DNA from 2 places in the Youngimonas ophiurae (nom. illeg.) genome. Region 1 is predicted to be linked to the other one. Evidence: riboswitches for the same ligand, from Rfam matches in the RefSeq annotation. Region 1 holds a riboswitch; the other holds the start of a gene.
The links. Region 1 has a riboswitch for cobalamin ahead of ACP15O_RS00410 (energy-coupling factor ABC transporter permease). Riboswitches for the same ligand answer to the same signal wherever they lie in the genome.

Region 1 (15,312 bases):
CGTGACCATGCCATTCGCACCGGCGGGGGCGAAATCGCGCACGCTGTGATCTTTGGCCGAGATCGCGATCAGGCGGCCCTGGGTCAGGCTGCCGGTATACAGGTTGCCATCGGCATCGGCCGAAATGCCCTCGGGGGCAAAGGCGGGGTCGGGCAGGGGGATGGCAGTGCCGGACTGGGCGAGCGCCGGCACAAAAGAGACAAGCGCGCCGATCAGCGCGAAAGGGGTCAGCGAGAGTTTCATAAGCTTCCTTTCCAGATATGTGAGGAAAGAAATGCCCGTTCGGGCCTGTGTTTGCGCGCCGCGGACGGTCAATCTCGCGCCTGTTTCGGTCAGGGCGCGGGGCGATAGCTGTCCATCTGAACCACATGGCTGGCGGGCTGGGTCTGTGTGGCGCGCAGCTCGGTCGGGCTGAGCGAGAACCGCAGGCGAAACCGCTCGGAAAAGCGTGATTGCGACTGGTAGCCGCAGTCAAAGGCAATCTGGCCGATGGGCATGTCCGACATCATCACCAGCTCGACCCCATGGCTTAGCCGCGCATCTTCAAGCAAAGCGCGGAAGCTGGTGTTTTCGCTGCGCAATTGGCGGCGCAGGGTGCTTTCGCTCATGGCCAGTTTCGCGGTCAGATCCGCGATCCGCCAGTCCTGTGCGGGGGCGGCTGCGAACAGGCTGCGAATCCGATCACGCAGTGTCTCGGCCCCCGATCCCAGCAGGTTTCCAGCCACCCCCTGCCGGGCCAGCAGTAGCAGGATTTCGGCCAGGCGGTGCCGGGTCTGTGCGCGATCCGAGCCAAACTTCCGATCATGTGCCAGCCAGTCCGCAATCAGCGAAAACAGCGCGTCCGACCCGGCGGTGCGCCATTTCGCAGACATCTGCCAGTTGGTCAGCTCGGGGCCATAAATCTTGTGAAACAGCTCAACCGTGGGGGCATCGAACACCAATGAGGCCCCCAGAAAACGGCCCGTTCCCACCGCCGGGATGTTTTGCAGATCAAAGCGCGTGTTGGGGGGCAGCACCAGCAGCTCTCCTGCCTGGACGTCGTAGATTTGGGGGCCCACCGCGATCCGTTTGCGTCCCTTGATCGGGAACATCACAATCGGCTGGGCCATGTCCATGTCTGTCAGGCTCTGGGTCTGTTGGCACCCGTTCACGCCGATGTTGCGCGCAATCTGCCCCGCAGACATGGCCTGCGAGACTTCGGATTCCAGCCGTAAAAGCGTCTGATCGCTGATCATTGGGGCTCCTTATCTGGTCTGGCCGCAGTTTAATACAGCAGCCCCGCAGGCCCAGCCCTGCACACAGATTTGACCGTTTCAGGCGCAAGAATGATGGGTTCAGGCCAGGCAATCAGCCGTTACGAGGCCTGGGGCGCCCGATATGGGGCGGCTCTTGGGTGATCTGCCAGACCGTGGCCGGGGGAAAATTGCGCAAGGTGTGGCCGGCTCTTTGGGTGCGCAGGCCCAGCCCCGTCCGGATGCGCGCAGGCACCGGGCAGCGCGGGCCATAGGTGAATTGCCACAGCGCCGCGCCGGGCCGCAGTTGGGCGAAAACGCCGGCCAGCACCCGCAGCACCTGGCTTTGGGGCATGGACAGCAGCGGCAGGCCACTGATGGCCGCTCCATGCTGGCGGCTGGCGGGGGGCAGGTGCCGCAGGCCGCCTGCATCCATCCGATAAAGCCGGGCCTGCGGAAACCTGAGGCTTAGCAGATCGGCAAAGCTATCCTCGGCCTCGATCAGGGTCAGGTTCCGTTCGGCCACCCCCGCTTTCAGCAGGGCGCGGGTGAAAACGCCCGTTCCCGGCCCCAGTTCCAGCACGGGCCCGGTGTCGGGGCCGATGCGGGCGGTGATCAGATGCGCCAGCCGGGGCCCCGAAGGGACCACCGAGGCCACGCGCAACGGCGCGCCGATCCAGGCCTTGAGGAACAGAACAGTGTCGGTCATCGCGCTACCCTTGCATCTGTCTTGGATACCACAATAATGTGAGCAAAGGCTCATATCGGAAACTCGTATTTCATGGCGTCGGCGGAAACCTTCCTAAACCCCAGAAAAAAACCGCGTCAGGCCCGTGCCCGCGCGACGGTCAGCGCGATTTTGCAGGCGGGGGCTCATATTCTGGAAGAGCAGGGGCTTCAGGGATTCACCACAAATGCGGTGGCGCAGCGGGCCGGGGTCAGTATCGGCAGCCTGTATCAGTATTTCCCCGCGCGCGAGGCTCTTTTGGCGGCGCTGATCCGGCAGAAACGCAAGACTTTGCTTGGCGCGCTCCAGACTGCCTCTGCCCAATCCGAAGGGCAGGATTTAACCTGCGTGCTGCGCGCGCTGATCCGCGCGGGAACCGCGCATTGGCAGCAGCGGCCTGCTCTGGTCCGCTCGCTCAGCTATGCTGAGGCGACCCTGCCCATGGAAGAGGAAACGCGGGCGCTCAAGCGGGCGATCCTTCAGGTTGTCAGCCAGGCGCTGGCCAACCATGCCGTTCCCCGCCCGGCCCAGGCCGCGCGGGATCTGTCTGCGCTGACTTATGGCATGACGGATGCAACCGGGGTGTTCGGACCGACCGAGGCCAGCACGCTTGAGACACGGATTTTGCGGGCGGCGCAGGGCTATCTGGGCATGGCAGAGGGGCAGTCCAGTTTGCGCAACAGGTAGATATCCATGATCCACCCGTTCCGTGCCCGCGCCTGCGCGCGCGTCTGCCGAATCCTGTCCGAGACCTCTGCCAGCTGTCCGGACAGGCGGATTTCCTGTGTCATTCCGGCATAGGCCGACCACCAGATGTGATAGGCGCTGCCGCTCAGGCTTTGGAAGGCACAAGACCCGTCCAGCATGACGACAACGGTGTCGGCCCCGTCCGGCCAGCCGTGATCGCGCAATTGGCGGCCGGTGGTGATGGTGATGGGCGCTCCGATCCGGTTCAGCGCGATGGCATGTCCCGCCGTCAGCGCCTGCACCGAGGTGATGCCGGGAATGACGCTTACCCTAAGCGGCAGGTGGTTTTCCAGCCGTGCGGCGATGCGCAGCGTGCTGTCATATAACGACGGATCGCCCCAGACCAGAAACCCCACGCGCCCGCCATCGGGCAGATGGGCACGGATTTCAGACCGCCAGGTTTCCGCGATGGCATCGTGCCACTGCGCGACACCCTGGTGATAATCGGGGGTGCTGTCGTCGCGGCGCGGCAGATCGAACTCGGCCAGTTTCGGCCCGCCGGGTCGCAAGACCCGCTGGCAGATTTCCCGCCGGGCCTGGGCCAGATCGTCTTTGTTCCGGCCTTTGCGCGGGATCAGGATCAGATCGCAGGCATTGAGCGCCTCGACCGCCTGTAAGGTCAGATGCTGCGGATTGCCGGTGCCGATACCGACCAGCGACAGGGTGTACATGGGTAGAAATCCTTGGTGTGCGTGGCCCCAGAAAGGGCCACGCCGGAAGCGTTAGCTGCCGCTGTGCAGGCGGGCGTTGAACAGTGGCGTGCGGGTCAGATCCCGTGCCGATTTGGCCGCCGCCAGAACGGCCAGGTCCGCCAGGGGCTCGATGATCACGACCAGCATGTAGGCACCGCCAAAGGCAAGGACCGAGGCCAGGGTTTCCGCGCCGACCCCCTGTCCGTAAAAGGCCCAGAACGCGACCCAGGCCACCACGCCGCCCTGATAGGCCGTCGAAAGCGCCAGCGCCTGCGTGTATTTCAGATCCACATAGGCCGTGCCGGGGGCGATGATGCGTTGGGCCAGCTCTTTGACCAGCCACAGAGGCACCAGCAGGGTGGTCACGTTGATGAAATATTGCGGCAGATCGAAGGGCGCGAACACAAGGCCCTGAATCAGCAGCCCCAGCGCCAGACCAACGGCCGCCGGCGCGGCACCCAGCAGCAAAAACAGGGTCGAGCCGAGGATGAAATGCACCTCGCTGACGCCGACCGGGAAATGCGGCAGGATCTCGAAGAACACAAAGGTCAGGACGGTGGCGATCAGCGCGCGCCCGGCAAAGGCCAGCACCCCGCTGGCGCGGATCAGATCATAGGCCGATCTAAGCACCAGCGCGCCGGCACCAGCAGCCGTGGCATAAGACAGCACGATTTTCGCGCCGGTTACGATTCCAGGTTCGATATGCATTTTAGTCTCCTTGCCGTCTTCCCCGACGGCGATTGTGTGATACGGCCCGAAACGGGCCAGGATGTCGTGTGGCGGCAGGTCTCCTGACTTTGCGGATCATCGCTGGCCGCGCCTTCCCGAGGTCTTCAGTGGCAGTGCGGTTTGCTCGTCGCTTACAGTTGCGGGGGCAGTCACGGATTTGCACCGCGTTCCCTTTTCATCCCAGGTGCAAGCACCGATAGGAGCCGCCGGGCCGAGTTATCTGTGGGGTTGGCCTCCTTTCTGGATGGGGCTGGACGCCCCCGAGATCAGGTGAAAAAAGGTTCCGCTGGCATGGCCTCGGCGCGATCCGGTTTCCGGCACCTCGGCGCCATTGGCATCCTCGACATGGGCCAGGGGATCATCCGGCTGGGCCAGGATTGTGGAATAGTGGAATTCATGCCCGCGCAGCGCCGTGCCCGCAGGCAGGCCGGGCATCGCGGACTTCAGCCGGGCCAGGCGGTATCCCAGATGCATTTTGCGCCTGGCATAGCTGGTCTCTAGCCCTAAAAGCCCGGCCATCCGGTGCCGGGTGCCTTCCTTGTCGACCAGCCCGGCGCCCATGGCCATGTAGCCGCCGCATTCGCCATGGACCGGGCGGGTTTCAGCAAAGCGGCGCAGCCCGGTGTGGAATTGCTCGGCCGCCGCCAGCGCCCCGGCGTGCAATTCCGGATAGCCTCCGGGCAGCCAGCAGGTATCGGCGCTTGGGTCCGGGGCCTGATCGGCCAGAGGCGAGAAGAACAGAATTTCGGCTCCGGCCCGGCGCCAGCTGTGCAGAAGATGCGGATATACAAAGGAAAACGCCGCATCGCGCGCCAGCGCAATCCGCTGCCCCGGAGGCGGCGGCAGATGTAGCGGGGCCGCGTTGGCCTGCGTGCCGCCAGCCGCCGCCAGCAGGGCCGGAATGTCGATGTGTTGGGCGATGAAATCCCCGGCGGCCTGCAACAGAGCCTTCAGTTGGGGCTGCTCTTCGGCCTGAACCAATCCCAGGTGCCGCTCGGGCAGCTCGACCGCGCCGCGCCGGGGCAGCGCGCCCAGAACCGGGATGCCTGCCTGTTCCATGCCCAGACGCAGCAGATGTTCATGGCGGGGGCTGGCCACCTTGTTCAGCACGACGCCCGCCAGCCGGACATCGGGCCGCATCTGGCGGAACCCCAGCGCCGTGGCGGCCGCCGATTGCGCCTGACCAGAGACATCCAGCATCAGCACCACCGGCCATCCGGTCCGGGCGGCGATATCGGCGCTGGCACCATTGCCGGTCTCGCCGGGGCGGGCGACGCCATCGAACAGGCCCATCGACCCTTCGGCCAGCGCCAGATCCGCCCCCTGCGCCTGTTGCAGCCATTGGCTCAGATCGCCGGGCGTCATGGCCCAGCTGTCCAGGTTGAACGAGGGCCGCCCCGCCGCCACCCGGTGAAAGCCGGGGTCGATATAGTCGGGGCCGCTTTTGAAGGGCTGCACCGTCAGCCCCTGGCGGCTGAGCGCATTCAGCAGCCCCAGCATCAGCGTGGTTTTCCCGGTCCCCGAAGAGGGCGCCGAGATCATCAGACCAGAGGGCAGGCTCATTGCGTGCCCTCCGGAAAGCGCGGGTGCGTGCCCACGGGGCGGAACCGGCGGTCATAATCCCCGGCATAAAGGCAGCTTTCGTCGAAATCCTGCGCCCCCAGGGCAGGCCCCACCAGAATCAGCGCGGTGCGGCCGCGTTCCCCCTGCGTGGCGTCGAGCACCGTTGCCAGCGTGGCGCGCAGCAGGCGCTGATCGGGCCAGCTGGCGCGCCAGACAATGGCCACCGGGCACTCGGGCCCATAGGCGGGGGTCAGCCGCGCCACGACATCCTCAAGCACATGCACGGACAGGTGAATCGCCAGCGTGGCCTGGGTGGCGGCGAAATTCTCCAGCGTTTCGGCCTCGGGCATGGCCGAGGCCCGCCCCGAGGTCCGCGTCAGCACCAGCGATTGCGCCACGCCGGGCAGGGTCAGCTCAGCCCCAAGCGCCGCCGCCGAGGCCGCAAAGGCAGGCACGCCGGGGGTGATCCGATAGGGAATGTCCAGGGCGCGCAAGCGGCGCAATTGCTCGCCCATGGCGGACCAGACCGACAGATCCCCCGAATGCAGACGGGCGATATCCTGTCCGGCCCGATGAGCGGTCTGAATTTCCGCGATGATCTGATCTAGCGACAGCGGCGCGGTGTTCACGATCCGGGCACCGGGCGGACAATGCTGTAACAGCGCCTCGGGCACCAGCGAACCCGCATAGAGACACACAGGGCAGGCCGCGATCAGGTCGCGCCCGCGCAGGGTGATCAGATCGGGCGCGCCGGGGCCGGCTCCGATAAAGTGGACGGTCATTTGGTGGATCCTTCTGCAAGGGCGATGGTGATGTGGCCGCAAGCGGATACCCAGCGCGGAGCGATCAGCCGTGTGGTCTGTTGTCCGGTCTGAGGGGACAGCGCGGCCAGCGCCGTGGCCTCGGCCACCGATCCGGTTGCGAAACGCGCCAGGATACGGGGGGATTGTGTGTGGGTCGGAACGCCCGCGATCTGCTGTTCGCTGAGCGTGAAAAGCGGCAGGCCCATCTGTTGCGCCAGTGGCCTTAGCGGCGCGGCCCGCTGCTCCAGACAGGCCAGCGCGGCAATCGGGTGCGTGGACATTTTCAGCGCGGCGTGCACCTGTGCCTGCTGCGCCGTGCTGCGCATTCCAATTCCGGCAACAATCATCGCAGAACGCTCCATTGCAGCTGGCTGCGCGCGGCCTGCCACCCCTGGCCCCGCCCCAGAGGCTGCGCCATGGCCAGGTCGATTTTCATCAGCGAGCCGCCCTGTGCGTCCTGCCACCGGGTCAGCAGGGCCTGGCTTTGCAGCGTGACGGCATTGGCAACCACGCGGGTGCCCGGCGGCAGGATGTCCCACAGCGCGCGGAACAGGGATTCGGACCCGCCTCCGCCCAGAAACACTGCATCGGGCGGCGGGAGTTGCGGGAATATCTGGGGGGCCGCGCCCAGATGCGGAGTGATCCGGTCCAGCAGGCCAAAGCGGCGGGCATTTTCGGTGATGTTCTGAATGCGATCTGCGCGGGGCTCGACTGCCGAGGAACTGGCCCCCGTCGCCGCCAGCGCCCATTCCACCGAAACCGAGCCCGAGCCCGCGCCAATGTCCCACAGATGCTGCCCCGCGCGGGGGGCCAGCGCGGCCAGGGTCAGGGCGCGCATCGGGCCTTTGGTGATCTGGCCGTCATGCGCGAACAGATCGGCGTCGCGGCCGGGGCTTTGGGGCAGGCCGGCCCGGCCCTCAATCTGCAAGGCCACCATGACCGGGGCGGGGGTCTGGGGCAGGTCGAACCGATCGGCCCGGCTGGTGTGGATCTGCTCTCGTGGCCCCCCCAGTGCGGCAAGCAGCGTCATGCGGCTGGCACCAAAACCCTGCTGGGTCAGCCACTGGGCCAGGGCACGCGGGGCCAGCCCGTCGCGCAGGGTGCAGAACAGGCGCTGCCCCGCGTTCAAATGCGCGATCAGGTGCTCGAACGGAGCGGCATGAAGCGCGACTGCCTGGACATCCTGAGCCCGCCACCCCAGATGCGCAGCGGCCAGGGCAACGCAGGAAAGCGCGGGAAAGCACTGCCATTCGGCGGGCGTCAGGTGCTGGGTCAGGCTGCCTCCGGCACCGTGCCAGAACGGATCGCCCGAGGCCAGCACCACCACGCGTTTGCCGCGCGCCCGTAGCACCGGCTCAATGGAAAACGGCACGGGCCAGGCCCGCCCGCGCGGGCCTGCGTTCACCAGGGTCAGGTGACGCGGGCCTCCGAAAATCAGCTGGGCGTCATGCAATGCCTTTCGGCTTGCATCATGCAGCCCGGCCAGTCCATCTTCGCCCAGCCCGATCAGGGTCAGCCACGCAGGATCAGAGAGGTTTTCACACATGGCGCGCATCCTTCTGCTTGGCGGCACCAGCGAGGCCTCGGAGCTGGCGCGCGCCTTGGCACAGCGCGGGGCGGACGCGGTGTTTTCCTATGCCGGACGGACGGCCAGACCCGTCGCGCAGCCCTTGCCCACACGGGTTGGCGGCTTCGGAGGATGCGCGGGGTTGCAGGCTTTCTTGCAGGCTGAAAACGTGCGGCAAGTGATTGATGCAACACATCCTTTTGCCTCTGGGATGAGCCGGAACGCACAGGCCGCCTGCGCGGCGCTGGGGGTGGATCTGGTGACGTATCAACGCCCGCCCTGGCAGGCTGGCGCTGGTGACATCTGGCATCATGTTTCCGATATGCAGGCCGCCGTTGCAGCCCTGCCCGAGGCCCCCGCGCGGGTGTTTCTGGCGATCGGAAAACAGGCGCTGGCGCTGTTCTCTGCGCGGTCTCAGCATCGGTATCTGCTGCGGCTGGTGGATGCGCCGCAGGACGTGCCCTTGCGGCACTGGCAGGCGGAAATTGCACGCGGGCCGTTCGATGTGCCCGGCGATATTGCGCTGATGCGCGCCCACCGGATCCAGCTGATCGTGGCCAAGAATGCGGGCGGGGACGGGGCCATGGCAAAGCTGGTGGCCGCTCGCGAATTGGGCTTGCCGGTGATCCTGGTGGATCGTCCGGTTGCGCCGGCTGGCACGGTTCTGACAGGGCTGGAGCAGGTGCTGCATTGGCTGGATCATCCGGAGCGTCTGGGGGTGTAGACATGCCGCCCCACCTGCCGCGTCTGTGAATTCCCCAGCAGCACCACGGTGCGCATGTCGGCCATTTGAGGATGTGCCTGCGACAGGCGAACGGTGGTCAGGGTTTCCCCCGGTTTGCAGACGTCGCGCGCAAACGAGATCAGCCGATCGGGGCCGCATTCCTGGCGCAGGATGTCCAGGGTCCGGGCGAATTGATGGGGACGTGCTTTGGAGCGCGGATTATAGAAGGCCATGGCGAAATCGGCCTGCGCGCCCAGCCTGAGCCGCTTTTCAATCAGCGGCCAGGGCTTGAGATTGTCGCTTAGATTGATCGCACAGAAATCATGGCCCAGAGGGGCCCCCAGCCGGGCAGCGGCGGCCAGCATGGCGGTAATGCCGGGCAGGACGCGGATGTCCAGATCCTGCCAGCGATCCGGCCCGGCCTCCAGCGCTTCGAACAGGGCCGAGGCCATGGCGAACACCCCCGGATCCCCCGAAGAGACAACCACCACGCGATGCCCCTGCGCGGCCAGTTCCAGCGCATGTGCCGCGCGCTCCAGTTCGACCCGGTTGTCGGTTGCGTGCAGGGTCAGCCCCGGACGAGGCGCAATCCGGCGCACGTAGGGAATATAGCCGATGACATCGGTTGCCTGGGACAGCGCGTGCTGTACCTCTGGGGTGATCAGCTGCGTATCTCCGGGGCCCAGACCCGCGATTTGAACCCAGCCGCTCATGGGCGCCGCCCCTGGCCATGGATCAGCACGATCGAGAAATAGGGGACGGTTTCGGGCGCGTCCGAGAGTTTCTGAACCGTCTCGCCCTGCATCGTACCGCGCTCGACCAGCCAGGCGTCTTGCATCCGTCCGGCGGCGCTGAGGGCGCGTTTCAGCTTGGGCAGGTTGCGGCCGATCTTCATCACAACCAGCGCATCGGTGTTGGCCGCATGGCGGGCCAGTTCCTGTTCGGGCAGCGTGGCCATCGCAACTGTCAACACGTCATCGCCCCAGGTGATCGGCGTGCCCGTGGCTGTCCAGCAACCGGACATGCCGGTGATGCCGGGGATGATCTCGATCTGTGCGCGGCCCTGAAGGCGCGTGTGTAAGTGCATGAAAGAGCCAAAGAAAAACGGGTCGCCCTCGCATAGAACCAGAATGTCTTGTGCGGCGGACAGATCCGCCAGACGCGTGGCCCAGTCATCGTAAAACCCGGACAGAAGCCGCGTATATTCGGGCGAGTCAAAGGGCAGCTCGGTGGTGACGGGATATTCCATCGCCCATTCGGTCGCCGCAGGGTTTATCAGCCCCTCGACTGTTTTACGGGCCCGTCCCGCGCGGCCTTTTTTGCGGAAATAGGCGACGTGGCTGGCACCCGAGATCAGCCGGTGGGCCTTGACGCTCATCAGATCGGGATCACCGGGGCCGAGGCCCACACAGATAACCTTGCCCATGATTATTCCTTCCAGCTTGCCAGAGCGTTCACAGCGGCCACAGTCATCGCCGAGCCGCCCAGACGGCCGCGCACGATCATCGCGGGGCAGGGCGGGGCCTGTATCAGGGCCTCTTTGCTTTCGGCGGCGCCGACAAAGCCGACGGGGCAGCCAATGATCGCGGCGGGGCGCGGGCAGGCCGGATCTTCCAGCATGTTCAGCAGGTGAAACAGGGCTGTCGGCGCGTTGCCGATGGCCACCAGCGCGCCTTGTAAATGCGGGCGCCACAATTCCAGCGCGGCGGCCGAACGGGTGTTGCCCATGGCGCGGGCCATGTCAGGCACCTGCGGGTCGCGCAGGGTGCAGATGACGGGATTTCGGGCCGGCAGGCGGGGGCGGGTGATGCCCTCGGCCACCATGAAGGCATCGCACAGGATAGGCGCGCCCTCTGCCAGCGCGGCCCGCGCGGTATGCGCCATCCCATCCGAGAAACGCACATGTTCCTCAAGCCCGACCATGCCAGCCGCGTGGATCATCCGCACCACCACGGATTCCTCGTCGCGGTCAAAGCGGGCCAGATCGGCTTCGTGCCGGATGGTGGCAAAGCTTTCGGCATAAATCGCCGCGCCGTTGGTTTCATAGATATGAGGCATTCACAGCTCTCCGTTCAGAATGTCGTGGGGGTGCAGGCCGGTTCGGGCGGGGGCATCTGCCGCGCGGCCATTGCGGATCAGATCAAAGCGATCCGGCCCTGTTGCGGTCAGCGTCACCGCGCAGGGCTGCGGATGCGCGCAGCCTTTGGCGCAGCCGGAAATATGCACCGGCCTGGACGCATAACGCGGCAGAACGCCCGCCAGTTTGCGCGCCAGAGCACGGGTTTCGGACAGCGATTGTTTGCAGCCGGGCGCTCCGGTGCAGACGCTGATAGACAGGCGCGGATCGTGCGGATGGGTGATCAGCTGGGGATGAGCGGGCAGCCTGTGCGCCTGTTCCAGCAGCAGCATCCGCCAGGGTGTCAGACGTATCGGGCCCAAAGGTGCCAGCGCGGCCAGGGTCTGGGCGTGGATCTGCCCGAATTCCAGAGCAACGAGCGCACCATGTGTGCCCACCCCCGGCCCCGGAGGCGTCGCGGCAGCGAGGCGCGGGATGTCATGCCGTTTGGGCAGGGCGGTGGTGGCCAGATGCTGGGCCATGCGGCCTCGTCCAGCGCGGGCCCCGCCCGTTTTCAGGAACCAGTCTGCCAGATCCAGGGCCACCTGCGCGGCCGATCCGGCGTCTGTTTGCAGGCCCATCTCCATCCCGTCGGCGCGGCAGATCAAACCTGTGGCCGCGCGCTCGATCCGGATATCGGCCGGGCTGGCACACAGCACGGGGGCCGGGCCGCAATCCACGGCGAACCCGAATTTTCCGGGCAGATCCGGCGCGTCGGGCCGGGCCAGAGCCTGAGCAAGAGATCTGGCCACGCGATAGGTATCGTCCTGCCTGCGCCAGAACGGGGCGATCATCAGGTTGCGGCGGCTTTCGCGCCGGATATCGGCATCAATCAGGCCAAGGCGTTTTAACCCGTTGATCAGAGGCGTATATTCGGCCTTCTGGATGCCGCGGAGTTGCAGATTTGCGCGCGCGGACAGATCAATCAGCCCGTTTCCGTGACGCAGAGACAGGGCGGCGATTCCGGCGGTCTGATCTGGCTTCAGCCGTCCCAGCGGGGCGCGGATACGCACCACCAGCCCATCCCCCGAGACCATGGGGCGCAACGCGCCGGGGCACCAGCCGTATATCTTGGGCGCGGTCATGGCAGGGTTTCCAATCGGGCAAGGATGGCGTTGCGGCGGGTCTGCCACAGCCCCGATTCCAGCAGGGCCTGAAACCGATCGCGCAGGGCGCTTAGCGCCTGCGGGTTCGTGCGGTGCAGGAAGGCGGTGACATCCTCGCGCGCAAGTGTCGCCTGAAAATAAAGATCGAACAGATGGGCGGGCACTGCCCCTGCCAGATGGGCAAAAGCGGCCATGTGATCCAGCGTGGCGGCCATCTCGGCTGCGCCGCGAAACCCGTGCGCCATCATGCTGTCCACCCAGTCTGGATTGGCGGCACGGGCGCGCACCACGCGGGCGATCTCTTCTGGCAGCGCGCGCGCGCGCGGGGTGTCCGGACGGGTGGCATCCAGATGATACAGCGCGGGGGGCGGGGCACCGATACGGGCCATTGCGGCGGCAAATCCGGCCTCGTGCGCGGCATAATCCGCCGCCATCAGAAGATCGGTTTCCGGCAGATCCTGAAGGTGCACGAAACTGTCTGCGCCGCGCAGCCGGGTCTCCAGTTCCGGGCGGGCGGGGGTGATCTGGCCGGTTGCGGAAATCGCATGATCCGAGGCATTCAGCCAGGCCTCGCCCGCGGCGGCGCGACTGTCCCGAGAGTAGCTGTCCAGATGCGCGCCCATGCCCAGCCCATAGCGCCCCGGAGCAGGGCCAAACACCCGTGGGCTGCGCAGGCTGTAGGGGTTATCGGCGGTTTCCTCGTCGCGTTTCGCCAATTGCGCGGCGGCGGTTTCAAACATCTGCGCCAGTCCGGGGAACACATCGCGAAACAGGCCCGACACGCGCAGGGTGACGTCGATCCGGGGCCGGTTCAGCAGGGCAAGCGGCAGAATTTCGAACCCGTTCAGCCGGTCCGATTGCGTATCCCAGCGCGGCGCCAGCCCGGCCAGGTGCAGCGCCATGGCAAATTCCTCGCCGGCGGTGCGCATCGTGGCCGAGCCCCACAGATCAATCACCAGCCCCTTGGGCCAGTCGCCGTGGTCTTGCAGGTGTTTGCGCAGCAGTTCCTCGGCCAGTTTGATCCCCTGCGCATGGGCCGCCCGCGAGGGCACGGCGCGCGGATCGGTGGTAAAAAGGTTCCGCCCCGTCGGCAGCACATCGCTGCGCCCGCGATAGGGGGATCCGGACGGCCCGGCCGGGACGAACCGCCCCGAAAGGGCCTGTTGCAGGCCGGTCAGTTCGGCCTGTCCGTGCGGGCCGGTGCCGAACACATGCAGGCCTTCGCCGAACTGGCTTTCCTTGAGATCACAGACAAAACGATCAATGCGGGGGATGGCCTCGGCGGCCGAGGCCTGTTCGGGCAGGCCCAGATCGGTCTCGACACCGCGTCCCTGGGCCTCGGCGCGGATATCCGCGATCAGACGGTCCCGGCGGGCCGGATCCAGCCCGTCGGCCGTGGAATATTCATCCAGCAGAGTTTCAAGATGGGCCAGATCGCGCGGCAGGTTCGAATGCGCCAGAGGCGGCGGCACATGGCCCAGCGTGACCGCGCCGATCCGGCGTTTGGCCTGGGCGGCCTCGCCGGGGTCATTCACGATAAAGGGGTAGATCACTGGCATCGCGCCGGTCAGCGCTTCGGGCCAGCAGGTTTCCGACAGGGCGACGGATTTGCCGGGCAGCCACTCTAATGTGCCATGCGCGCCCAGATGGATCAGCGCGTCGCTTTGCCCGTGTAGCCACAGATAAAAGGCAACATAGCCGTGGCGCGGGGTGCGGCTCAGGTCGTGGTACTCGTCCGCGCGTGTGGCCTGCGCGCCGCGCTCGGGCTGAAGCGCAATCAGGGCGTTCCCAGCCCTGAGCGCTACGAACTCAAAGGCGCCCTCGTGCACGGCAGGGTCGTTTTCCGGGCTGCCCCAGCAGGCGGTCAGATCGTTTTGCAAACTTACGGGCAGGCGCAACAGGGCTGCCAGGTAATCGGCCATGGGCCAGCGCAGGCGCGCGGTTTGCAGGCGTTGCGACAGGTCTGGAATCTGGTGCAGATCATAGCCCTGCTGGGCCAGCGCGCGCATGATCACCGGAGCCGAGCCCAGCGTATCCAGCCCCACCGCGTGCGCCATCTGATAGGTTTTGCCCGGATAGGTGGACAGGATCAGCGCCAGTTTTTTACGCGTATTTGGCCGTTTGCGCAGCCGGTGCCAGGCGGCGGCGTGCTGCGCAATGGCGGCGATGCGCGCGGGGTCGGGCCTGTGGGCAAACCGGCTGTACTCCAGATCCGGGTCACGTTTCTCGGGCTGTTTGAAACTGGCGACACCGGCGAAAATGCGCCCGTCCACCTCGGGCAGGACCACATGCATGGCCAGGTCCGCCGGAGAAAGCCCGCGTTCGGACCCGGCCCAGTCCTTGCGGCGGGATGTGGACAGAGCGACCTGAAACACCGGGCCGTCGGCTGCCTCCAGAGGCGAGGGCTGACCTGCGGGGCCTTTGGCGGAAAAGGCGGTGGCATTCACGATCAGGGCGGGGCGATAATCGGCGATCAGCTGCGCGACCTGCGGCGCAGCGGGGCCTTTCAGGCTGGCGGCAAACAGGCCGATGGTCTGAAAGCCTTGGGTTTCGAACGCATGGATCAGCGCGTCAACCGGGCCGGTATCCGCCGCCGTCAGGTAGGTCCGATAGAATGAGATCAGCGCCCGTGGCCGTCCGTCCGGAGCAGGGGCCGGGCAGGGGCCGTGCTTGGGCAAATAGACCCCGGCCTGAGGGAACGCGGTAGCCTTGGGGGCATCGGGGGCGGGCAGCCCCGCGCTGCGCGCCAAGAGCGTCAGCGCCGCACGCGCGGCCAGGGCTCCGCCCGTGTCGCACAGGGTTTGCAACTGTCCAAGCGTTTGTTCCGGAACGGTCGAGAGCTGCTCTAGGCGGGGATCGGGGCGGCCGTCGGCGGGCAGAATGGCCAAGGCAATGCCCCGCCTGCGCGCCAGATCCTGCACCGTGGCCAGCCCATAGGGCCAATAGCTTTCGCCACCGATCAGACGCACCAGAATGGCCTTGGCGCCGTGCAGGGTCTGTTCGGCATAGGTGTCCACGGACAGCGGGTGTTTCAGCGCCACCAGATTGGCCAGGCGCAGGCTGGGCAAAGCCCCGCCCCCCTGCCGCCACCCCGCCGCGAAAGCGCCCAGGTCGCTGTCCGAAAAGGACAGCACCACCATGTCCGCAGGGCTGTGGCCCAAATCCTGCGGCAGGGCGCTCTGATCGAGCCCGTGGCTTTCGCGAAAGACGACGTGCATTCAGGATCAGCCTTCCAGAACGGCGCGAATGGCGGCGGCGTCGATATTGTCGTGCTCGGCGATGACCACCAGCTGGCTTTGGCGTGGG
Region 2 (15,312 bases), on a different contig from region 1:
GCCGATCAGATCAGGGCGGATGCCCAGCGTGTCGGCGTTATAGATGGTGGGGATCAGGGTCATCCAGCCGGTTTCCTCGGACGCGAACTTGTTCGAGCCGGGGCCTTCGACAAAGCCGACGCTATGGGGCGCGGTGCCCTGGGCGATGGTGGATTCGGGGGTCAGCTTGCCCGATTTGAAAATGCCGACGATCTTGTCGTAATTCTTGATCTTGCTGGTATCCATCGCCTGCAAGTTGCCGGTGGGCCAGACTTTTTTGCAGATCCAGTATTCGATGTCGGCAATGTCAAAGCTGCCAGGCTGGGTGGCGGCGCGCTGTGTCACGCTGTCCGAATCCAGGGCGGTCATTTCCAGGGTAAAGCCCAGGTCCTCTTTGACCTTCTGAGCGACCTCGTTCAGGTTCGAAACCCCGGTGCCGAACTGGCGCAGGGTGACGTCCTTGATGTTTTGCGCCCACAGCATCGGCGCGGGCAGCGCGGTGGCAGCCAGCGCGGCGCCCCCGGATTTCAGCAGTGAGCGGCGCGTGTATCCTACTTTGGCCATCTTCATCCTCTTTTCATGTTGGTCTGTGTTGGATCGGTGGGGTGGCTCTCAGGCCAGGAGGCGGTGCAGCCGCCCCTCGTCCCAGGTCAGCGCAATCGCGTCGCCCGGATTTTTTGGTGTTGCGAAAAAGGTGGTTTCGGGGACCAGCGCCAGAACCTCTTCGCCCGATTGGGTGGTTGAGGTCAGGGCCACATGCGCCCCCTGATATTCCACCGCCGTCACGGTGGCGGGCAGGCCGGTCTGGCCCAACCGCACGTCATCGGCGCGCAGGGCCACCTTTTGCCCATCCAGCGAGATCACGTTATGCCCGCCCATGAAACGCGCCACGAATTCGGTGCGCGGCGCGGTCCAGACATCGCGCGCCGGCCCGGCCTGTTCGATCACGGCGTTATTCATCACGACGATTTCATCGGCCAGTGCCAGGGCCTCGTCCTGGCCGTGGGTGACGTGAATAAAGGTGATGCCCAGCTCGCGTTGCAGGCGTTTCAGCTCGGCCCGCATCCGGATGCGCAGGAACGGATCCAGCGCCGAAAGGGGCTCGTCCAGCAGCAGCACCTTGGGTTTGGTCACCAGCGCGCGGGCCAGCGCCACGCGTTGCTGCTGCCCGCCGGACAGCTGATCGGGCAGGCGATCGGCAAATTGGGTCATGTCCACCAGCGCCAGCATCTCATCGGCGGCCTTGTGCCGGGTGGGTTTGTCCACGCCCTTCATGCGCAGGGAAAAGGCCACGTTGTCGCGGACGTTCAGATGCGGGAACAGCGCGTAATTCTGAAACATCATCGCGGTGCCACGCTGGGCGGGGGGCAGGGCGGAAATATCCTGACCGTCCAGCAGGATCGCCCCGTCCGAGACCGCCTCGTGCCCGGCAATCATCCGCAGCGTTGTGGATTTTCCGCAGCCCGAGGGGCCCAGCAGGCACACATAGCTGCCCTTGTGAAACACATGGCTGACGTCACGCACGGCCAGCGTGTCCCCATAGCGTTTCGTCAAATGAACCAGTTCCAGATCCTGTCCCGAGCGCATCGCTCACCCCTTGTCGGCGTTTCGTTGGGGTCATGCTGCGGGGGCTGTGGGGGCGGGGCAAAGCTCTGACAGGGGTTTTGCCATGCGCAAACACGCGATGCCCGAGATTTCAGCGCTTGCCGATCAAGTGCGCACAAATAGTAATCCAATATTGTATACAATAATGTCGCCGCCGCTGCGAATTGATCCCACACTTGAGAATCACCGCCCAAGACGGGAAACTCGGCGAACGAAAGGGCACAGCAACAGAATGCAGCAGGCGCGAAAAAAAGACTCTGGCAGCGGTTTCGTTGCCGAAAATCTGGCGCGGGCGATCCATGAACATCGCCTGGCACCAGGGATGAAGCTGAACGAGGATGAAGTCGGCGAGATTTACGGCGTCAGCCGGACGGTTGTCCGCGCGGCGTTGCAGCAATTGTCCCATGAACGGCTGATTGATCTGCGGCGCAACCGCGGGGCCTTTGTGGCGCAGCCCACCGTCAAGGAAGCGCGCGAAGTCTTCGAGGCGCGCTCTTTGCTTGAGCCGCGCACCGCCCATTCCGCGGCCGAGCGGATCACCGAAACCGATCTGGCCAATCTGCAACGCCACATAGATGACGAACACGCCGCCTTGCAGCAGGGCGATACCGGGCGCGCGCTGCATCTGTCGGGACTGTTTCATATCGAGATCGCCCGCATTGCCGATCAGGACACGATTGCCGATTTCGTGGCGCAGCTGGTGTCGCGGTCCTCGTTGATTATTGCGCTGTATTGGCAGCGCCGCGCTGCGCTGTGCGAAAGCCACGCGCATGATGCGCTGTTGCGCGCTCTGGCCGATCATGACGGTCCGCTGGCCGAAGAGCTGATGAAAAACCACCTGCTGGACTTGTTGACATCGCTGGACCTGCGGGCGATCAGCTCGGCGCCGCAATCGCTGAGGGACGCGCTGCAATGATCCTGAAAACGGCCTCGGCGGGGGATGTGGCCCGGATGCTGGACTGGGCATCCAAAGAGGGTTGGAATCCGGGCCATGAGGATGCAGAGGCCTTTTATGCCTCTGACCCCGAAGGGTTTTTCCTGGCCGAGGTCGATGGGCGCATGGTGGCCGCGATTTCGGTTGTGATCCATTCGGACAGCTTTGCCTTTCTGGGGCTGTATATCTGTCACCCACAGTTTCGCGGGCAGGGGATCGGGCTGGCATTGTGGCGGCACGCGCTGGCCCATGCGGGGGATCGGACCGTGGGGCTGGATGGCGTGGCCGAGCAGCAGGCGAATTATGCCCGTTCAGGGTTTCGGCACGCTGGCGCGACGATGCGCTATCGGGGACGTCTGAAGCCGCTGGCGCATCCGGACATCCGCGCACTGGATGCGCGGGACGATCTGTCTGAGCTGGATCTGGCAGCGAACGGGTTTGCGCGCCCAAGGTTCCTAAGGCCCTGGCTGACGCAGGCCGAGACGCGCAAAACCGTGGTGTTGCAGCGCGGCAAGGTTGCAGGGTTCGCCACCGCGCGTTTGTGCCGCGATGGGGGGAAACTGGGCCCGGTTGTGGCCGAAACCGCAGCAGATGCCTGGGCCCTGATGCAAGCGGCGGCGCTGTCGGTCGGAGTGGCGGATGTAACGATCGACGTGCCGGGCGCGCAGGCCGGGTTTCAGGCCAGGCTTGAAGCCGCCGGGTTCCGTTCGGGCTTTGCCACGGCCAGAATGTATCGCGGCCCGGCCCCCGCGGCTGCGGCGCCGCAGACGCTGTTCGGGGTGGCCACGCTGGAGCTGGGATAGCCCGGCGCAGGCTGCCGGGCTCTGCGCTGCGGCAAACTTATCATTTACAAAGAAATCGGGAACGATTATCCGACCTCTGCTTCGGTCCGACTGGTACGCCAGCGGATAATAGGGAATGCGGTGAGCGGGCAAGAGCAGCCCGCAACTCCGCAACTGCCCCCGCAACTGTGAGCGGCGAGCGAAGCCGGAACATGCCACTGACGCGCAGAAAATGCGCGCTGGGAAGGCCCGGCCAAGCTGAGACCCGCAAGTCAGGAGACCTGCCGAGGCGATCACCCGGTCCAAGCGCGGGGCGCGTTTCGGACAACGGACCTTCCGTTTGTGGTGACGACACTCACCGTCTGCGGAGGGAGCATCCCTTCAGGACATTCATAGCATATGCGGGCCCGACTGCCCGCGCCAAAGGGGATGATGGGATGACCAAGACCGCTCTTTTGACTGGTGTCGCGCTGACCGCGCTGGCCACGGCACCGGCCTTTGCCCAGGATGATCTGGATCTGGGCGATATCACAGTTTCTGCCAACTATGACGAAACCGCTGTCGAACGCTCGGGCACCACTGTTGAAATCGTCACCGAGGACGATCTGAACACCGCGCCCGACACCCGCCTGTCGGGGCTGCTGACCGGGCTGCCGGGGGTGACGGCCTCGTCGAACGGGGGGCTGGGCACCTCGACCAACCTGCGGATCCGGGGGCTGGGCGGCGCCTATGTGCCGGTTCTGCTGGATGGCATTGATATTTCGGATCCGGCCAGCAGCGGCAACGGATTCGACTGGGGCGGGCTGACCGGCGCGAACCTGTCGCGGGTTGAGGTTCTGAAAGGCTCGCAATCGGCGCGCTATGGCGTCAGCGCCGTCGGCGGCGTGGTGAACCTGGACAGCTGGACCCCGGCGCAGGACGGCGTGTCGGGCCAGGCCAGCCTGGAATATGGCGCGTATAACACCCGCCGCGGGGCGCTGGCCCTGGGGTTGCGCGATGGCCGGACGGAACTGTCGCTGGGCCTGAGCCATGTGAAAACCGACGGGTTCTCGGCCAATGCCGCAGGCACCGAGGATGACGGCTATGAGCAGACCCTGATCAACCTGCGCGGCGTCTACCACCTGAGCGACACCGCCAGTGTCGGTGTCTCGGCCTTCTATCTGGATGCCAATGGCGAGTTCGACGAATGGTCGGGCGATGGCGCGCTGCCCTATGACGAGATCAACGAACGCGAGGCCAAAGGCATCCGTCTGTTCACCGATTTCATGACCGGCGCGGTTACGCACAGCCTGTCCTACAGCTATTTTGAAACCGACCGGCTTAGCAGCTCGAACGGGTGGGCGACGCCGTTCAACGGCGAGCGCAAGAAGCTGGAATATGCCGCCAGCTTCGATCTGGGTGCGGCCGTGGCCATGCATGTCGGTGCCGACCAGACCCGCGAAGAGGCCGGCGGCGCCACCAGCAAGATCACTGGCATCTTCGCCGAGGCCGTCTACACCCCCACCGACACGCTGGATATCGTGGCCTCGCTGCGTCATGACGATACCGCCGATTTCTCGGATAAGACCACGGGGCGCGTGGCGCTGGCCTGGCGCATTCAAGAAGACCTGATTCTGCGGGCCCAGGCGGCCACCGGCTATAAACCGCCCAGCCTGTACCAGCTGACCTCGGTCTATGGCGATCCGACCTTCCAGCCCGAAGAATCCACCAGCTTTGAGCTGGGGATCGAGAAGCGCTTTGGCGGCGATGCCTTCGTCCGCGCGACCCTGTTCCGGACGGACATCGACGGGCAGGTGTATTGGGATTACGGCTCGGTCCGGTGCGGCAGCGGCTTTGGCTGCTACGAGGTGCAGGACTTCACCGCCAAGGGGCTGGAACTGTCCGGGCAGGTTGCCCTGTCCGACACGATCGACCTGGTGGGCAGCTACACCCTGACCGACACCGCCGATGGCAGCGGCGCGCAGGCGCTGCGCGTGCCCAAGCATGACATCGAGATCGGCCTGAACGCGCAACTGGGGGCCAGCACCTTTGGCGGCATCAGCCTGAACCACGTTGCCGACCGGACGGACACCATCGGCGCCGTGCCGGATTATACCGTTGTGAATGCCTTTGTTTCGCACCGAATTTCCGACCGGGCCGAGGCCTACCTGCGGATCGAGAACCTGACCGACGAAAACTACGAAACCGCTGCGGGCTATAGCACTTCGGGCCGCGCGGTGTATATCGGGGTTCGTGGGACTTATTAAGATCATAACCTTGGCTGCCGCGCTGGTGTTTTCTGGCGCGGCAGCCTTTGCCGATACGGTGCCGCGCCGTGTCGTTTCGATGAATCTGTGCACCGATCAGCTGGCGATGCTGATCGCGGACCCGGCGCAGATCACGTCGCTTTCCTATCTGTCCACCGATCCGCGCAGCAGTGCGATGCACCGACGCGCGCGGGATTTCCCGCAAAACCGGGGCCTGGCCGAGGAAATCTATCTGCAAGATCCCGATCTGATCCTGGCCGGGCGCTATACGGGGCGGGCGACGGTTGGTATGTTGCAGCGTCTGGGCAAACGGGTTGAGATGTTCCTGCCGGCCTACTCCCTGGAAGACGTACGCGCGCGTATGTTGCAGATGGGCCGCGCCCTGGGCCAAGAGCCCCGCGCCCAGGCCATGGTGGCCAAATTCGATGCCGATCTACAGGCCCTGCGCGAGGACGTGCAGAACCGGCCTCTGGCGGCGCTCTATTACGCGAATGGCTATACGACCGGGGATAAAACGCTGGCTGGGCAGATCCTGCTGGCCGCCGGGTTCGAAAATGCCACCACCCGCGCGGGCCAGAGCCACGCGGGCAATCTGCCGCTTGAGGTGCTGGTGATGCTGCAACCCGATGCCATCGTGACTGGCGCGAAATACCCCGGTCAGTCCCGGTCCGAGGCGATTTTGGAACACCCCGTTATCCGCGCTATCCAGCAGGGCCGCGAAACCGCCAGCGTTGCCGACAGTGATTGGCTGTGCGGCACGCCTTTCGTGCTGCGGGCGATTTCGGATCTGGTGGCGCTGCGGCATCAGGTAGGGCGCGCAAAATGACCCGGTTGATGCTGTTCCTGTCCGTCTGTGTGGCGGTGTTGTTTGTGGCCTCTTTGGTGTTGGGGCCGGCGGGGATGCCGGTGCTGGACAGCCTGTCCGCCTTGTTTGTGCAGGATGAGGGCCCGCTGAGCATGGTGATGCGCGAAATCCGCCTGCCACGCGCGCTGTTGGGCCTGATGATCGGCATATCTCTGGGGATGGCCGGGGCCGGGATGCAGGGGTATCTGCGCAATCCGCTGGCCGATCCTGGGCTGATCGGAGTGTCGGCCTCGGCGGCGCTGGGGGCGGTTCTGGCGATTCATACCGGGCTGTCCGCCGCTTTCGTTCTGGGGCTGCCCATCGCCGCGCTGGCCGGAGCGCTATCCGCCGTTTTTCTGGTGCTGGCGCTGGCTGGCCCGCAGGGGGGGGCGCTGACCCTGATCCTGGCGGGGATCGCGATTTCTTCGCTGGCGGCGGCGCTTAGCTCTTTGGTGCTGAACCTGTCGCCAAACCCGTTTGCCGCCAATGAGATTGTGTTCTGGATGATGGGCTCGCTGGCGGATCGGTCTATGACGCATGTCTGGCTGGCGCTGCCGCTGATGCTGGTGGGCTGGGGGTTGCTGGCCACGTTGCCGCGCGGGCTTGAGGCCCTGACCCTGGGCGAGGACGCGGCGCAGGCGATGGGGGTAAACCTGACGCGCCTGCGGCTGAAGCTTGTGATTGGCACGGCGGCTGCAATCGGCGCGGCCACCGCTGTGGCTGGCGCGATTGGTTTTGTCGGGCTGGTGGTGCCGCATATTCTGCGGCCCTATGTGGGCTCGCGGCCGGGGCGGCTTCTGTGGGCCTCGGCCTTGGGCGGGGCGGCGATGGTGTTGGCTGCGGACATCGTGGTGCGGCTGGTGCTGCCCACCCAGGATCTGAAACTGGGCGTGCTGACTGCGCTGGTCGGGGCCCCGCTGTTCCTGCATCTGATCTATAAAACCCGGAGGGCGGGGATATGAGCCTGCTGCGTCTGCGCGACCTCTCGGTCACCCTGCGGGGGCGTATGGTTTTCGGCGGCATTGATCTGTTGATCCGGCCGGGCGAGGTGGTCGGCCTGATCGGTCCCAATGGGGCGGGCAAGACCACGCTGATGCGGGCGGCGCTGGGGCTGGTGCCGTTTTCGGGCGACAGCTCGCTTGCGGATATGGCGCCGCGCGCCCGCGCCCGGCACGCCGCCTGGATGCCGCAAACCCACGAGATCGCCTGGCCCGTTGAGGTGGAAACACTGGTGGCGCTGGGGCGGATTCCCCATCTGGGCGTGGGCCAGCCCATCGGGCCCAAAGATCAAGAGGCCGTGGACCGGGCGCTGAATCAGATGGGGCTACAAACCCTTCGGCACCGTACGGCGACCCGCCTGTCCGGAGGCGAGCAAACCCGCGCCCTGATCGCCCGCACCCTGGCGCAGGAAACGCCTCTGGTGCTGGCGGACGAGCCCATCGCAGGGCTGGACCCGGCGCATCAGATCTCGACCATGCAGTGTTTTCAGCAGGTGGCGGCGCAGGGCAAATCCGTGATGGTCTCGATTCATGATCTGGGGCTTGCGGTGCGCCATTGCACGCGTCTGGTGCTGCTGTCGGGCGGGCGGCTGGTGGCCGATGGCGCGCCCACACAGGTGCTGACGGCGCAGAACCTGCGCAGCGAATTCGGAATTTCCGCGCATTTCATGGACACGCCGGACGGGCCGGTTTTCCAACCGCTGGAGGTGCTGCGGTGACGCTGACGATTGAGCGCCCCTGGGTCACGTTCGATCTGGGCCGCGAAATGCAGGTGCTGAGCTGGGCCATCAACCGGCCCGGTCTGGTGCGCGCGCGCCGTATCCTGTGGCGCGAGGTGCGCAATGCCGATCTGCCCCCCGATTTGGATGTGGTTGACTGGCTGGATCAGGAACTGAGCCAGCGGCAGGCGCAGGATGCTGTGTGCTTTCTGACCTCGCGTAATGTGCAGGCGGTGACGCAGGCGCAGGTGCAGATCGGATCGGTTTGCGCTTATGCGGTGGCCACGGTGGGCCTGTCCAATGCGGAACGTGTGGGGACGCGGTTCACCCGAGCGCCCGGCACCTGGGGAACGATCAATGTGGCGGTGCGGCTGGACGTCGGGCTGACGCAGACGGCCCTGCTCGAGTCCGTCAGCATCGCGACACAGGCGCGCACGGCGGCGGTGATGGATCTGGGGCTGGAGCTGCCGACGGGGCGCGCCACCGGGACGGGGACAGATTGTATCGCGGTGGCGGCGCAGACGGGCGCGCAGGCCTATGCGGGCCTGCATACCGAGATCGGGCACGCGTTGGGGCAGGCGGTTTATGACGCGGTTTCGCAAGGCGCGCGGGAATGGAAATCCTCGCCGGGGGCCGAGGCCGCAGGGCTGAGCTTCTCAGGCGCGGGATGATCGGGCGGGCTGTCTGGCTCTTTCGTTTTCGCGCCCCCAGCGCTATCGTTCGGGCAGGAGACGCAAAACATGCAACAAAAACCAGAGCATATCCTAGGCCAGGGGGGCGAGCTGAACGATGCCGTTTGGCTGGATGTGCTTGAGGCCGTGGATAAAACCTATGCCGATCTGGTCGAATATCAGGAAAAGCTGGAGACGCGGAACAACGAGCTTCAGGCTCTGCGCCGGTTTCTGGGCTCGATTCTGGCCTCGATCAGCGATTACCTGGTGGTTGTGGAACGCGACGGGCAGATCAGCAACGCCAGCGCCAGTTTCTGCAAGGCGGTGGGGCTGGAACGCGCGCTGCTGGACGGGCATGGCGTGGCCGAATTCTTTGACGGGGCCGAGCGCGACAAGCTGATGAGCGCCATGCGCGATGCGATCCAGCGCCGCGAAGAGGCCACGGTCGAGGCGCTGCTGACCACGCCCGCCGGGCGCGACCCGGTGGAATTTCGGATCGCGCCGCGGCTGGATCGACGCCGCAAGGGGATTGGCGCGGTTCTGACGGGCCGCCCGCTGGGCGAGCTGCGCCGCGCCTATTCCGAGCTGGAGGAAAGCCACCACCAGCTGAAGGAAACCCAATCGCAGCTGGTGCGAAATGAAAAACTGGCCTCGCTGGGCCGTCTGCTGGCCGGGGTCGCGCATGAGCTGAACAACCCGATCAGCTTTGTCTATGCCAACACCCATTCGCTGGAAAAATACGCCAGCCGGTTCGAAACCTATTTCGAACGCGTGCAGGCCGGCGCGTCTCGGGATGAGCTGATCGCGCTGAGGGCCGAACTGAAGCTGGACCGCGCGGTCACCAATCTGCGCGATGCGGTGCAGGGCGCGCGCGACGGGGCCGAGCGGGTGCGCGATATTGTCGAGGATCTGCGGCGGCTCTCGGCCGAGGGCTCGGGCGAGATGCTGAGCTTCGATCTGGTCGAATGCGCCCGCGTGGCCGCCAATTGGGTCAGACGCGGCAGCAAGACGGCGCTTACCCTGAATTTCCAAGGACCCGCCGTCGTAATGGCCATCGGCCGCCCCGGTCATATCCAACAAGTGCTGATGAACCTGGTGCAGAACGCCGTGGATGCGATGGCCGGGCAGGACGATCCAACGATCACGTTCCAGGCCGGATACGAGGGCGACACGGCCTTTCTGGGGCTGCGCGACAACGGTCCCGGCATTCCGGCAGAGATCGCGCAGACGATCTTTGATCCGTTTTTCACCACCAAGGACGTGGGGCAGGGCACCGGGCTGGGCCTGTCGATCTCGCATAAGATCGTCGAGGAGCACGGCGGGACGCTGGCCCTGTGCGAACAGATCACCGATGGCGCCTGTTTTCGGATCACATTGAAACGCGGGGATGACGGATGAATATCCTGTGGCTGCAATCGGCCGGGTGCGGGGGCTGCACGATGTCCCTGCTGTGCGCCGAAGACCCGAACCTGATGGACTTGCTGGCGGGCGCGGGGCTGGAGTTTCTCTGGCATCCCAGCCTTAGCGAGGCCTCGGGCGATGAGGTGCGCCGCCTGCTGCACGCGATCGAGACCGGCGCGCAGGCTCTGGACATTCTGTGTATCGAAGGCGCAATCGCCCGAGGCCCGCGCGGGACGGGGAAATACCACATTCTGGCGGGCACCGGGCGGTCCATGCTGGACTGGGTGCAGTCCCTGTCGGCCAGGGCGCAGCATGTGATCGCCGTGGGCACCTGCGCCACCTTTGGCGGGGTGACAACCGCGGGGGAAAACCCCTCGGATGCGGTGGGCGTGCAATATGACGGCTCGCATAAGGGCGGGGTTTTGCCTGCGGGGTTCACCTCGCGTAGCGGGCTGCCGGTGATCAATGTGGCGGGCTGCCCGACGCATCCGGACTGGGTGACGGAAACGCTGATGCTGCTGGCCTCGGGGGCGATGGGGGCGCAGGATCTGGACGGGTTCGCGCGGCCTCGGTTCTATGCGGATCATCTGGTGCATCACGGCTGCCCGAAGAACGAGTTCTACGAATACAAGGCCAGCGCCACCGAACTGTCCGAGATTGGCTGCATGATGGAGCACCTGGGCTGTATCGGCACGCAGGCCGTGGGCGATTGCAACATCCGGTCCTGGAATGGCGAGGGCAGCTGCACGCGTGCCGGATACCCCTGTATCAACTGCACCGCCCCCGAATTCGAAGAGCCCGGACACGGCTTTACCGTTACGCCGAAATTCGCCGGGATCCCGGTGGGGCTGCCCTCGGATATGCCCAAAGCCTGGTTCATGGCGCTGGCCAGCCTGTCCAAGGCCGCCACGCCCGAACGTATCGGCACCAACGCCACGTCGGACCGGATCACCGTGCCGCCCAGCCTGAAGAAACCCAAACCATGAGCGAAACCTCTTTGTTGGTTGGCCCATTCAACCGTGTCGAAGGCGATCTGGAAATCCGGCTTGAAATTGAAAACGGGCGGGTCGCGGCGGCCTATGCCAATTCGCCTTTGTATCGGGGCTTTGAGCGGATGATGCCGGGCAAAGACCCGATGGATGCGCTGACGATCACGCCTCGGATTTGCGGTATCTGTTCGATCAGCCAGTCGATGGCGGCGGCGCTGGCGCTGGCGGATGCGGCGGGGACAGAGCCGGCACCGGAAGGCGCCCGCGTGGCGGCGCTGTTGCACGCGGTGGAAAACGTCTCAGACCATCTGACCCATTTCAACCTGTTCTTCATGCCCGATTTTGCGCGCGCGGGATATGCCGGACGCCCCTGGCACGCGCGCGCCGTGGCCCGGTTCACCGCAATCGAGGGCAGCGCCCTGCGCGCCGCAACCGAGGCGCGGGCCAGGCTGCTGCATATCGTGGGGATGCTGGGCGGCAAGTGGCCGCATACCCTGGCGATTCAGCCCGGCGGTGTCACCCGCGCGGTATCAGCGCGCGATAAGGTGCGGATCGCGGCCAGCCTGGCGGGTTTTCGGCGCTATCTGGAGGGGGTTTTGCTGGGCGCTCCGGTCGAAGAATTCGCCGCGCTAAGCACGGTCTCGGATCTGGCGCAGTGGCGGCGCGGGGATGTGGGGCTGTTTCTGGAAATCGCCGCCGATCTGGATCTGGCCCATTCGGGGCGCGGGTCGGGGCGCTATCTGTCGTTTGGGGCCTATCCGGGGCCCGATGGCACGGCCTTTGCGTCCGGTTTATGGGACGAGGATGCGCGCCCGCTTGAAACCGCGCAGATCACCGAAGACCTAAGCCACGCCTGGATGCTGGGCGATACGGCGCATCCCAAAGACGGCCAGACACGCCCCGATGAGGACATGCGCGATGCGGCCTATAGCTGGTGCAAGGCCCCGCGTCTGGCAGGGCAGAGCTATGAAACCGGGGCTTTGGCGCGGCAGGTGCTGGATGGGCATCCTCTGGCGCTGGCCCTGACGGCCGAGGGCGGGGTGCGGGCCCGTGTCATCGGCCGTCTGCTGGAACTGGCGCGCACGCAAATCTGGATGGAATCCCTGCTGAACCGCATCGACCCCGCGCAGCGTTTCATGGATAAATTCACCGTCCCCCGCGATGGCGAGGGCGAGGGGCTGGTCGAGGCCGCGCGGGGCGCTTTGGGCCATTGGCTGCGGATCGAGAACGGCAAGATCGCCCATTACCAGATCATCGCGCCGACCACATGGAATTTCAGCCCGCGCGATGCAACGGGCACCCCTGGTCCGGTCGAGGCCGCTTTGGTGGGCGCGCCTGTCCATGAAGGGGAGCAAACCCCGCTGAGCGTGCAGCATATCGTGCGCAGTTTTGACCCTTGTATGGTCTGCACGGTGCATTGATGCAGGCCCGGCAGATCAGGGTGCGCGGGCAGGTGCAGGGGGTGGGGTTTCGTCCTTTTGTCTGGCAGATGGCGCAGCGATTTGGCGTGCAGGGGCGCGTTCTGAATGACCCCGAAGGCGTGCTGATCTATGCGATGGCTGCGGATTTGCAGCCCTTTTTGGATGCCTTGCACACTCAGGCCCCGCCTTTGGCGCGCGTTGACGGGCTGGAGCAATCCGACTGGCCCGATGCTCAGGCGGATGGATTCGCGATTGCCGCTTCAGAAGGGGCGGGGGCGGAGACGCGGGTTACTCCGGATGCGGCCACATGCCCGGCCTGTCTGGCGGAAATCACGGATTCGTCCCAGCGCCGCTTTGGCTATGCTTTTGCCAATTGCACCCATTGCGGGCCGCGTTTCTCTATTTTGCGCGCGCTGCCCTATGATCGGGGGCAGACGACGATGGCACCGTTCCAGATGTGCGCCCAATGCCGGGCCGAATATGAAAACCCGGCTGATCGCCGGTTCCACGCGCAGCCTGTGGCCTGTGCCGATTGCGGCCCGCGCCTATGGACCGAGCCCCCCTCAGAGCACCCGATCCGCGCTGCGGCTCAGGCTTTGCTGGACGGGCAGGTCGTGGCGATCAAGGGGCTGGGCGGGTTTCATCTGGCGGTGGACGCCACGAATGCGCAGGCGGTGGCCCTGCTGCGCGCGCGCAAACGCCGCCCGCACAAGCCTTTTGCCCTGATGGGAACCGAGCCGATGATCGCTGGCTATGGTGCCCCGTCCGAAGCCGAATGGGCCTTGCTGCGCGACCCTGCCGCGCCCATCGTTTTGCTGCGCGCCGCGGGGCTGCCTGAAATCATTGCGCCGGGTCAGGCGCGGCTGGGCTGGATGCTGCCCTATACGCCGCTGCATCACCTTCTGATGGCTCGGATCGGCCGCCCCTTGGTGATGACCAGCGGCAACCTGTCCGGCGCGCCGCAGGCGATTGGCAATCAAGAGGCGCTGCACAGTTTGCGGGAATTCGCTGATCTGTTCGTGCTGCATGATCGCAAGATCGCCCGCCGGCTGGATGACAGTGTTGAGCAGATCACCCCCCATGGCCCCATGGTGCTGCGCCGGGCGCGGGGGCGGGTGCCGGGGACGCTCCCCTTGCCCAAGGGCTTCGAGAACGCGCCGCAAATCGCGGCCTATGGCGGGCAGATGAAATCGGCGATTTGCCTGGTCAAGAACGGGCAGGCTTTGCTGGGGCATCACCTGGGCGCGCTGGACAATCCCCTGACCTATGACGCGTTCTTGCAGGCGGATGCGGATTATGCCGATCTGTTTGACCATCGGCCAGAGCTGGTGGCCTGCGATCTGCACCCTGATTTTCGCGCCTCGCAATTTGCGCGCAGCAAAGGGCTGCCGGTGGTCGAGGCCCAGCATCACCACGCGCATCTGGCCGCCTGTCTGGGCGAAAACGGCTGGCCTTTGAAGGGGGGCAAGGTTGCGGGCATTATTCTGGATGGGGTGGGGCTGGGGCCCGATGGCACCGTCTGGGGCGGCGAGATTCTGGTGGGCGATTATCACGGATACGAACGCGCAGCCTGGCTGAAACCCGCGCCGCTGATCGGCGGGGACATGGCCGCGCGCGAGCCCTGGCGGAATGCTCTGGTGCGGCTGGATCAGGCGGGGCTGTCGGACTGGGCGGATACGGTATTTGCGGACAAGCCGCTGGCGATGGCCCGCCATGCGGCGGCGAAGGGGCTGAATGCGCCGCTGTCCTCGTCTGCGGGGCGTCTGTTCGATGCCGTGGCGGCGATCCTGGGGATCTGCCCGGACGGCCAAAGCTATGAGGGCGAGGCCGCGATGCGGCTGGAGGCGCTGGCGCGGGCCTCGGGCGGTTTGCGCCGATGGAATCCCGGCCTTGAATCCCCGATCAAGACGAAAGAGCTGGGGCCGATTGACCCGTCAGAGATGATCCGGTCCCTGGTGGCTGGGGTGCAGGCCGGTGCGGCAACCGAGGATCTGGCCTTCGCTTTCCACCTGTGGCTGACACGCGCGACCGAGCGGGCCGTCATGACCGCGATGGCCCTGCATCAGCTGGACACCGTGGCGCTGTCAGGCGGCTGTTTCCAAAGCGCCCTGCTGACCGAGATGATGCAAAACACCCTGTCCGATCAGTCCGGTCTGTCTGTTCTGGCGCATCACCGCACCCCGGCCAACGATGGCGGATTGGCGCTGGGCCAGGCCTTGATCGCGGCGGGCGCGCGGTTGGGGGCGGGCGGACAATAGCGGAAATTTTGTGACCACCTAGGAGGATCATCTGGTTGTCGCCGTGCCGGATGCGGGTGCGGAATCCCTTGCGAATTTACGTGTAAATCCCTGAAAATAATCGAATAAACCAAATTCTGGCGCGCGGGTGCATTCCTTTGGAATCGCTCGGGTAAACCTGTTTGTCTGCAATCGGATCGGTGTGTGCCATCGCATACGCCCGAAATTCGACCAGCAGGGAGGGACCGCCTTGAGCCAGATTGAAACCTTTTATGACGTGATGCGGCGGCAGGGGATTACCCGGCGCAGCTTCATGAAATATTGCTCGCTGACGGCAGCGGCGCTGGGGCTTAGCCCCGCCTATGTGCCCAAGATCGCCCACGCGATGGAGAATAAGCCCCGCACGCCCGTCATCTGGGTGCACGGGCTGGAATGTACCTGCTGTTCGGAAAGCTTCATCCGCTCGGCCCACCCGCTGGCCAAGGA

Region 2: it holds a riboswitch for cobalamin, as region 1 does, so the genes downstream of both, ACP15O_RS14665 (TonB-dependent receptor plug domain-containing protein) here and ACP15O_RS00410 (energy-coupling factor ABC transporter permease) in region 1, are expected to answer to the same signal.

The regions. Positions count from the first base shown of each region.
Region 1 is NZ_JBNAGJ010000001.1:68,938-84,249, forward strand. It holds gene ACP15O_RS00385 (NHL repeat-containing protein) at 1-243, opposite strand, end outside; gene ACP15O_RS00390 (helix-turn-helix transcriptional regulator) at 333-1,235, opposite strand; gene ACP15O_RS00395 (class I SAM-dependent methyltransferase) at 1,348-1,941, opposite strand; gene ACP15O_RS00400 (TetR/AcrR family transcriptional regulator) at 2,014-2,646, shown strand; gene cobF (precorrin-6A synthase (deacetylating)) at 2,601-3,377, opposite strand; gene ACP15O_RS00410 (energy-coupling factor ABC transporter permease) at 3,429-4,106, opposite strand; cobalamin riboswitch at 4,163-4,350, opposite strand; gene ACP15O_RS00415 (cobyrinic acid a,c-diamide synthase CobB) at 4,344-5,690, opposite strand; gene cobM (precorrin-4 C(11)-methyltransferase) at 5,687-6,472, opposite strand; gene ACP15O_RS00425 (cobalamin biosynthesis protein) at 6,469-6,840, opposite strand; gene cbiE (precorrin-6y C5,15-methyltransferase (decarboxylating) subunit CbiE) at 6,837-8,039, opposite strand; gene ACP15O_RS00435 (cobalt-precorrin-6A reductase) at 8,038-8,784, shown strand; gene cobJ (precorrin-3B C(17)-methyltransferase) at 8,760-9,497, opposite strand; gene cobI (precorrin-2 C(20)-methyltransferase) at 9,494-10,210, opposite strand; gene ACP15O_RS00450 (precorrin-8X methylmutase) at 10,213-10,842, opposite strand; gene cobG (precorrin-3B synthase) at 10,843-11,985, opposite strand; gene cobN (cobaltochelatase subunit CobN) at 11,982-15,224, opposite strand; gene cobW (cobalamin biosynthesis protein CobW) at 15,231-15,312, opposite strand, start outside.
Region 2 is NZ_JBNAGJ010000007.1:59,794-75,105, forward strand. It holds gene ACP15O_RS14645 (ABC transporter substrate-binding protein) at 1-543, opposite strand, end outside; gene ACP15O_RS14650 (ABC transporter ATP-binding protein) at 592-1,566, opposite strand; gene ACP15O_RS14655 (GntR family transcriptional regulator) at 1,817-2,500, shown strand; gene ACP15O_RS14660 (GNAT family N-acetyltransferase) at 2,497-3,321, shown strand; cobalamin riboswitch at 3,387-3,603, shown strand; gene ACP15O_RS14665 (TonB-dependent receptor plug domain-containing protein) at 3,738-5,546, shown strand; gene ACP15O_RS14670 (ABC transporter substrate-binding protein) at 5,557-6,372, shown strand; gene ACP15O_RS14675 (FecCD family ABC transporter permease) at 6,369-7,352, shown strand; gene ACP15O_RS14680 (ABC transporter ATP-binding protein) at 7,349-8,107, shown strand; gene ACP15O_RS14685 (adenosylcobinamide amidohydrolase) at 8,104-8,778, shown strand; gene ACP15O_RS14690 (PAS domain-containing sensor histidine kinase) at 8,848-10,176, shown strand; gene ACP15O_RS14695 (NADH-quinone oxidoreductase subunit B family protein) at 10,173-11,165, shown strand; gene ACP15O_RS14700 (nickel-dependent hydrogenase large subunit) at 11,162-12,589, shown strand; gene hypF (carbamoyltransferase HypF) at 12,589-14,847, shown strand; gene ACP15O_RS14710 (hydrogenase small subunit) at 15,077-15,312, shown strand, end outside.